Regions from separate parts of the Bradyrhizobium sp. CCBAU 11430 genome, predicted to be linked through region 4. Evidence: predicted binding sites of a transcription regulator. Region 4 holds the regulator's gene; each other region holds the start of a gene.

Evidence for each region. The regulator PhoB, encoded in region 4, activates phosphate uptake and scavenging genes when phosphate is short. The targets are predictions, from matches to a motif close to TGTCATNNANCTGTCAT.
Region 1: XI04_RS02255 (UDP-2,3-diacylglucosamine diphosphatase) is a predicted target of PhoB. The motif match lies at 922-938, and genes of this name have one in related genera.
Region 2: phnC (phosphonate ABC transporter ATP-binding protein) is a predicted target of PhoB. The motif match lies at 1,095-1,111, and genes of this name have one in related genera.
Region 3: XI04_RS12025 (RNA degradosome polyphosphate kinase) is a predicted target of PhoB. The motif match lies at 765-781, and genes of this name have one in related genera.

What each region holds. Positions count from the first base shown of each region.
Region 1 is NZ_LBJV01000003.1:483,997-486,194, forward strand. Features, by position in the region: gene thiD (bifunctional hydroxymethylpyrimidine kinase/phosphomethylpyrimidine kinase) at 1-556, shown strand, start outside; gene XI04_RS02255 (UDP-2,3-diacylglucosamine diphosphatase) at 962-1,774, shown strand; gene XI04_RS02260 (glycosyltransferase family 4 protein) at 1,788-2,198, shown strand, end outside.
Region 2 is NZ_LBJV01000072.1:180,754-182,951, reverse strand. Features, by position in the region: gene XI04_RS33855 (alpha-D-ribose 1-methylphosphonate 5-triphosphate diphosphatase) at 1-368, opposite strand, end outside; gene XI04_RS33850 (transferase hexapeptide repeat family protein) at 365-1,036, opposite strand; gene phnC (phosphonate ABC transporter ATP-binding protein) at 1,211-2,020, shown strand; gene phnD (phosphonate ABC transporter substrate-binding protein) at 2,087-2,198, shown strand, end outside.
Region 3 is NZ_LBJV01000045.1:37,898-40,095, reverse strand. Features, by position in the region: gene XI04_RS12030 (DnaA ATPase domain-containing protein) at 19-696, shown strand; gene XI04_RS12025 (RNA degradosome polyphosphate kinase) at 855-2,198, shown strand, end outside.
Region 4 is NZ_LBJV01000072.1:338,981-341,178, reverse strand. Features, by position in the region: gene pstB (phosphate ABC transporter ATP-binding protein PstB) at 1-248, shown strand, start outside; gene phoU (phosphate signaling complex protein PhoU) at 260-976, shown strand; gene phoB (phosphate regulon transcriptional regulator PhoB) at 999-1,706, shown strand; gene XI04_RS34600 (GcrA family cell cycle regulator) at 1,936-2,198, opposite strand, start outside.

The DNA.
Region 1 (2,198 bases), on a different contig from region 4:
TGAGGTCGCCGGCATCGATGCGGTCGCGGCCGCGCTGTCGCGCTGGTCGCCGCGGCATGTCGTGCTCGATCCCGTGATGGTGGCAACCTCCGGCGACCGTCTGCTGGCATCCGAGGCCGTCGACGCGCTCCGCACAAAACTGATATCGCTGGCGTCGGTGATCACGCCCAATCTGCCGGAAGCCGCGGCTCTGCTCGACGAGCCGGTCGCGGCAAGCGAGGCCGAGATCGAACGCCAGGGGCGTCGCCTGCTGGCACTCGGCTGCCGTGCGGTCCTGATCAAGGGCGGACACGGCGAGGGCGCCGAGAGCATCGATTATCTCGTCGATGCCCAAAACACGATCGCGCTCGCCGCGCCGCGCGTTGCGACCCGCAACACCCATGGCACCGGCTGCTCGCTGTCCTCGGCGGTCGCGGCTGGACTGGCCAAGGGCGAAGATCTGGAGCTTGCCGTGCGCAACGCCAAGTCCTGGATCAGCGCGGCCATCGCAGCCGCCGACCGCTTCAGCGTCGGGCACGGCCACGGCCCGGTCCATCATTTCCACAGGTTCTACTGAGGCGGGCCGTCCGCGGAAGCGCGGCCATCGATCCGTTGAGCGCTGGCTTCATCGTCCCCAATGCCTTGTGGCGACATCGAGCAAGCGCCTCTCCTTCGAGACGACCGCTTCGCGGTCTCCTCAGGATGAGGCCGAACTGCGTCGGTCCGCTTTGAATTTGCAGCCGCGCACTCCGCCCTCATCCTGAGGGCCTGCCAACGGCGGGCGTCTCGAAGGTTGTGCCGCGGGGGAGCTGGCCTCAGGGAAGAGTAGGGTCCCGGCGCCTCCTGCGGCGCCATGTCGCCTGATTGTCGCATGCGGCTGATATTCGCAGGCAGGCGAGGCAAGGCGTGATTCGTATCTGAGGGTGCCTCAAAAGTTCAATTGGTCATCCCCCTGTCACGGGACATTGTTACAGGCTGGCGCATGGGAAGTTACGATGTGAGTGACGAGAGCCCGGAGCGGCGCTTTCGCACGTTGTTCATCTCCGACGTTCATCTCGGAGCCCGCGGTTCTCAAGCCGATCTTCTGCTCGACTTCCTACGCTACCATGATGCCGACACGATCTATCTCGTCGGCGACATCGTCGACGGCTGGGCGCTGAAATCGAGCTGGAACTGGCCGCAATCCCACAACGACCTCGTGCAGAAGCTGCTGCGCAAGGCGCGCAAGGGCGCCAAGGTCGTCTACATCCCCGGCAATCACGACGAGTTCCTGCGCAACTATTACGGCACGCATTTCGGCGGCATCGACGTCGTCGAGAACACGGTCCACACCGGCGTGGACGGCAAGCGTTATCTCGTCATCCATGGCGACATCTTCGACCTCGTGGTGCAAAACGCGCGCTGGCTCGCCCATCTCGGCGACAAGGCCTACGACTTCGCGATCCAGATGAATCGCTTCGTCAACTTCTTCCGCCGCTTGTTCAAGGTGCCCTATTGGTCGCTGTCGCAATGGGCCAAGCAGAAGGTCAAGAACGCCGTCAATTACATCGGCGCGTTCGAGCAGGCGCTCGCCGCCGAGGCGCGGCGCCACGACGCCGACGGCGTGATCTGCGGCCACATCCATTACGCCGTGATCCGCGACGAGGGCGGCATTCGCTACATGAATTGCGGCGACTGGGTCGAGAGCTGCACGGCGCTGGTCGAGCACGACGACGGTCATTTCGAGATCATCACCTGGGCGGATCATTTGCAGAAGCCGGCAGCCGTCCCGCAGGTTGCAGCCAGAGCTGCGTAGAAGAGGCCGCGTGATGCGCATCCTGGTCGCAACCGACGCCTGGCACCCGCAAGTCAACGGTGTGGTTCGGACGCTGACCAAGCTCGCCGACGCCGGCAAAAGCCTCGGCGTCGAATTCACGTTCCTGACGCCGCAATCCTTCCGCACCTTTGCAATGCCGAGCTATCGCGACGTGCGGCTGGCGATGCCCCGCCCCGCACGGATCGCGAAGCTGATCGAGGGGGCGCGGCCCGAAAGCATCCACATCGCGACCGAAGGGCCGATCGGCCTGATGGTCCGCCGCTATTGCCGCCAGCGCAAGCTGCCGTTCACGACCAGCTTCCACACCCGCTTTCCCGAATATGTCCGCGCCCGCGTGCCGGTGCCGGGCTCGCTGATCTGGCGGGCGCTGCGCCGCTTCCACGCGCCCAGCCGCGCCGTGATG
Region 2 (2,198 bases), 160 kb from region 4:
TGCCGCTCGATGGCCTCCATCAGGCCGCGCGCGTTATCGGCGCTGCGCAGGCCCGGCTCCCACGAGCAGGTGGTGGCGTGAAAGACGGTGGTGATGCCGTTGCTGATCGCCTGGCGATCGCTGTCGGCGAGCGCGACGTCGATCGGGAAGTCGACACCGGCGCGCGGCATCATCTGCCGCTCGAAGGCATCGCCATGCAGATCGACGATGCCGGGCAGCACCAGCAGGTTGCGTGAATCGATTATCAGCCGCGCCCGGCCCCGTGAGGCATCGACCTGCGCGATGTCCTGTCCCGACACCGCCAATGACGTTTCGACGAGTTCGGCGCCGATCAGGGCCCGGCCGCCTTCAAGGAAAATGTCTGTCACGCGACCGCGTTTCGTTTGCTGGTAAGGGATCTGGTCAGGGGAGCCGCCCCTGCTTCGTATGTCGCAAGAAAATCTTCAATCCCGAGCTTGCGGAAATCGGGCAGCGCTTCACGCAACTTGTCGTGATCCCAGTCCCACCAGGCGAGCCGCGCGAGCCTTCCGGCGATCTCCTCGGAGAAACGCCGCCGCACGATGCGGGCCGGATTGCCGGCGACGATGGCGTAGGCCGGCACGTCCTTGGTGACGATGGCGCCGGCCGCGATCACCGCGCCGGTGCCGATGTTGCGGCCCGGCAGCACGATCGCGCCGTGGCCGATCCAGACATCGTGGCCGATATGGACGTGATGCTGGCGCCGCCAGTCGAAGAATTCGGCGTCGTCGCTCTCGCCTTCGAAGTAGGCGCTCGAGCGATAGGTGAAATGCGCCTGGGTCGCGCGGTGCATCGGATGATTGCCGGGATTGATGCGCGTCATGGCCGCGATCGAGCAGAACTTTCCGATGGTGGTGTAGGTGATCTGGGAATCGTTCACGACATAGGAGTAATCGCCCATCGCCACTTCATGCAGGATGGTGCGCGCGCCGACCTCGGTATAGGCGCCGAGCCTGGTCTCATGCAGCTTGGCCGAGGGATCGATGGTCGGCTGGACCGAAAGAGTTTTGGCGGCCATGTTGCATCCGGAAGTGCGAGGGCGGGCGTTCCTCTTCGAGCGGCTTGATGACGATGTCATGACGCGGTGATGACAGGGGATGAGGTGTGTAGCATCGCCGCACTGCAACGCCCGTGTCACACAAGTGTCAAGCGCGGGCGTTAGCGGTTGGCTCCAGCTAATCTGGAGTCCTGCATGCTGGTGGTGGAAGGTCTGACGTGTCGCTTCGGCGCGAAAGCCGCGGTGGACGACGCTTCGTTTCAAGTCTCCCCCGGCGGCTTCGTCGGTGTGATCGGACGGTCCGGCGCCGGCAAGTCGACGCTGCTGCGAACCATCAATCGTCTCGCGACGCCGACGCAGGGCCGCATCCTGTTCGACGGCATCGACGTCACCGCGCTGCGCGGCAAGGAGCTGCGGCAGTGGCGGGCGCGCTCAGCCATGATCTTCCAGCAATTCAACCTGGTCGGCCGGCTCGACGTCCTCACCAACGTCCTGATGGGACGGCTTGCGACGATGCCGGCCTGGCGCTCGCTGTCGCAAGTGTGGCCCGAGCAGGACAAGGCGCTGGCGATGTCCGCGCTCGAACAGTTCGACATCGCGTCGCTCGCGGCCCAGCGCGCCGACCAGCTTTCCGGCGGCCAGCAGCAGCGCGTCGCGATCGCGCGTGCGCTGGTGCAGCAGCCCGACATCATCCTCGCCGACGAGCCGATCGCATCGCTCGATCCGCGCAACACCAAGATCGTGATGGATGCGCTGCTGCGCATCAACAAGCATTTCGGCATCACCGTGATCTGCAATCTGCATTCGCTCGATCTGGCGCGCAGCTATTGCGACCGCCTGATCGGCATGGCGCAGGGCCGGGTGGTGTTCGACGGCGCGCCGGCCGCACTGACCGACCACGTCGCGCGCGAGCTATACGATCTCGAAGCCGCCGACGTCATGGGCACCATGCCTGACCCGGCGCCCGCGGGCGTCCCGGCACTTGGAACGGCGGCCGCCGCCTGAGCCGCGTCGCGCCTGTTTGAGTTGCAAGTTTTGCGTCAACCGACCCCAACCGATGAAGAGGGTATCATGATCACTCGTAGACTCGTTCTTGCCGGCGCCGCGGCGCTCGCCTTCGCCTCGTCGGCTTCCGCCGAAGACTGGAAAGCCAAATATCCCGAGCTGACCTTTGCGGTCGTCC
Region 3 (2,198 bases), on a different contig from region 4:
GCATGGAGCAAAGCAAGCGTGCCAGGCCGCGTTCACCCCCGACAATTGGCGTTTTCGCTTCCGCATGCGGAGAGCCTCAGCCGGGACAATTTCCTCGAAGGCCCCGCCAATGCGGCCGGTCTCGGCCTGATCGACAGCTGGCCGGAATGGCCGAACCGGATCATGTGGCTGGCCGGTCCCGAAGGAAGCGGCAAGAGCCATCTCGCCGCGATCTGGGCCGAGGCATCAGGGGCCCGCTCCACCACGGCCAATGCGCTGAGCGCCGCGGGGGTCCCGGGCGCGCTCGCCACCGGCGCGCTGGTGGTCGAGGATCTCAAGGCCAGGGAATTTGACGAACGCGCCCTCTTCCACCTGATGAACCTCGCCCGCGAGGATGGCGCCTACGTCCTGTTCACCGGACGCGAGGTGCCGGCCTCGCTGGAGATCGAGCTTCGCGACCTGCGCTCGCGTCTGCGCGCCGTTCCAGTGGTCGCGTTGCTACCGCCCGACGACCAGCTGTTCCGCGGCCTGATCGTCAAATTCTGCGCCGACCGCCAGCTCACCGTGGACGAGAGCGTGGTCGGCTACCTCGCCACCCGCCTGGAGCGGTCCTCGGCCGCCGCCCGCCAGGCCGTGGAACTGCTCGACAGCGAAGCCCTCAGGCTCGGCCGCCCGGTCACCCGGGCGCTGGCCGCCGAGCTGCTCCGCGACGCCTGATCGGCCTCCGTGGCCGCCTCCAGACCCACGCCAAGCCCGCTTGACGCGGCGAACCGGCGGAACATCAATGTCATCGAAACGTCATCGCTCTAACACATGCTCCGGCCGGTTTTGCGCATAAGTCGCAAATTGGGGCGAACTGGATGGACCGACTTCTGATGGACTCTGCGCAAGCTGTTGAAACTAAAGAAAAAGCCCCAGAGACCGAGAGCCTGCCGGCGATCGCATCGAGTCCCGAGCGATTCATCAACCGCGAGCTCTCCTGGCTGCATTTCAACCGCCGCGTCCTGGAGGAATCGGTCAATCCCAGCCACCCCATGCTGGAGCGGGTGCGATTCCTGTCGATTTCGGCGAATAACCTCGACGAGTTCTTCATGGTCCGCGTCGCCGGCATCAAGGCCCAGGTGCGTGAGGGCATTGCCGAACGCAGCCCCGACGGCCTGACGCCATCCGAGCAACTCGCGCTGATCAACCGCACCGTCTCCGAGCTCGCCTCCGACCAGCAGGCGATCTGGCGCGACCTGCGCGGCACGCTGGCCGATGTCGGCATCGTGCTCGTCGAGGGCAAGGAGGTCACCAAGGCGGAACGGACCTGGATCGAGGACTACTTCCTCAGCAACGTATTCCCGCTGCTGACCCCGCTGGCGATCGACCCGGCCCACCCCTTCCCGTTCATCCCGAGCCTCGGCTTCACCATCGCGCTCCAGCTCACCCGCGCCGCCGACGGCAAGCAGATGAACGCGCTGATCCGCATGCCCGGCAAGATCGACCGCTTCATCCGCCTGCCGACCGAGGGCAAGGCCGTCCGGCTGATCTCGCTGGAGCAGGCGACCGCCCTGTTCATCAACCGCCTGTTCCCAGGCTACAATCTGCACGGCCAGGGCGCCTTCCGCATCATCCGCGACTCCGAGCTCGAAATCGAGGAAGAGGCGGAAGACCTCGTCCGCCTGTTCGAGACCGCGCTGAAGCGCCGCCGCCGCGGATCGGTGATCCGGCTCGAGATCGACGCCAAGATGCCGGAGGAGCTGCGCAACTTCGTTCAGCACGCGCTGTCGGCCGCCGATGACGAGGTGTTCCTGGTCGACGGCGTGCAAGCGATGAACGAGCTCTCGCAGCTCACCCGCCTCGACCGGCCCGATCTCGAATTCACCCCTTACGTGCCGCGCCACCCCGAGCGCGTGCGCGAGCATGGCGGCGACATCTTTGCCGCGATCCGGCAGAAGGACCTCGTGGTCCATCATCCCTACGAATCCTTCGACGTGGTGGTGCAGTTCCTGCAGCAGGCCACGCGCGACCCCGATGTCGTCGCGATCAAGCAGACGCTCTACCGCACCTCCAACAACTCGCCGATCGTCCGCGCGCTGGCGGAAGCCGCCGAGGCCGGCAAATCCGTCACCGCGTTGATCGAGCTGAAGGCGCGCTTCGACGAGGAAGCCAATATCCGCTGGGCACGCGACCTCGAACGCGCCGGCGTGCAGGTCGTCTACGGCTTCCTCGAACTG
Region 4 (2,198 bases):
TGTTCGACGAGCCCTGCTCGGCGCTCGATCCGATCTCGACCGCCAAGGTCGAGGAGCTGATCCAGGAGCTGTCCGAGAACTACACGATCGCGATCGTCACGCACAACATGCAGCAGGCGGCGCGCGTCTCCGACAAGACCGCCTTCATGTATCTCGGCGAGCTGATCGAGTTCGACGACACCAGCAAGATCTTCACGTCGCCGAGCGACCGGCGCACGCAGGATTACATCACCGGCCGGTTCGGCTGAGGAGACGCGACATGGGTACTGAACATACCGCAAAAGCTTTCGACACCGACCTCCAGGAGCTCACCCGCCTGGTCGCCGAGATGGGCGGCATCGCCGAACGCATGATCGTCGATTCCGTCGGCGCGCTGATCCGCCGCGACGTCGCGCTCGGCCAGCGCGTCGTCACCATCGATGCCGAGCTCGACGCGCTGCAGAAGCGCATCGAGGAACGCGCGGTGCTCACCATCGCCCGCCGCCAGCCGATGGCGGTGGATTTGCGCGAGATCGTCGGCGCCATGCGCGTTGCGACCGACCTCGAGCGCATCGGCGACCTCGCCAAGAACATGGGCAAGCGCGTCGCCGCGCTGGAGACCGACTTCCATCCGCTGAAACTGTTCCGCGGCCTGGAGCACATGACCGACCTCGTGCAGCAGCAGGTCAAGTCGGTGCTGGACGCCTATGCCGCACATGATCTGCCGGCGGCGATGGCGGTGTGGAAGGGCGACGAGGAAGTCGACGCGATCTGCACCTCGCTGTTCCGCGAGCTCCTCACCTACATGATGGAGGATCCGCGCAACATCTCGTTCTGCATCCATCTGATGTTCTGCGCCAAGAACATCGAGCGGATCGGCGACCACGCCACCAACATCGCCGAGACCGTGTTCTACATGATCGAAGGCCAGGCGATCACCGACAAGCGGCCGAAGGGCGACATGACCACCTTCGCCACGACGGTCCCGAATACCTGAAGACTCAAGGAGCGACGACCCGATGGGCGCACGCATTATGGTGGTTGAGGACGAGGAAGCTCTCACCGAGCTGCTTCGCTACAACCTCGAAGGCGACGGCTATGACGTCGAGACGGTGATGCGCGGCGACGACGCCGACACCCGCCTCAAGGAGCACATCCCGGACCTGATCGTGCTCGACTGGATGCTGCCGGGCCTGTCGGGCATCGAGCTGTGCCGGCGGCTGCGGACCCGGCCCGACACCAAGCAGCTGCCGATCATCATGCTCACCGCGCGCGGCGAGGAGAGCGAGCGGGTGCGGGGACTTGCGACCGGCGCCGACGACTACATCGTCAAGCCGTTCTCGGTGCCGGAGCTTTTGGCGCGCGTGAAGGGCCTGCTTCGCCGCGCCAGTCCTGAGCGACTCGCGACAGTGCTGGCCTATGGCGACATCGAGCTCGACCGCGACAAGCGTCGCGTGGCGCGCTCGGGCCGGCCGATCGATCTCGGTCCGACCGAATATCGCCTGCTGGAGTTCTTCCTGGAGCATCCGGGCCGCGTGTTCTCGCGCGAGCAGCTGCTCGACAGCGTCTGGGGCCGCGACATCTACATCGACGAGCGCACCGTCGACGTCCATATCGGCCGCCTGCGCAAGCTGCTCAATCTCGGCCGCGAGCAGGACCCGATCCGCACCGTCCGCGGCGCCGGCTACGCGCTCGACGATCGCTTCGCGAAGGCGGAGCAGACGTAAGGTTTGCAGGCGTTGGGGTTTGGTGGGCTGCCGCCACATTCTCCGGTGTCGTCCCTGCGAAAGCAGGGACCCATAACCACAGGCAGTGGTTTGGCGAAGACTCGGAGTGACCATCTCGCGCAACAACAGCGCCCTGTGGTTATGGATCCCCGCGTTCGCGGGGATGACACCGAGTTGGTTGAGGCGCCGTCGTGTGACGGCTGCCGTCTTTGCGATCAGCTAAATCCGCTCACCGCGGACCCGGCTTTGCCGGGGCACGCCGGCGATCCGCCGCCGGCTGATACGCCACGCGCGAGTGCTGGGCGCAGTAGGGCAGGCCGGACAGCGCCCTGCCGCCGCAGAAGAAGAAATCCGGGCTGGAGGGATCGCCGACCGGCCAATGGCAGGTGGCCTCGTTCAGCTCGAGCAGCGACAGCCGCTGGCTCATTGGCACCACGTTGTCGTAGGTGACCGGTTCGGCCTCCACCTCGACCTCGAAGGCCTGCGCCAGCG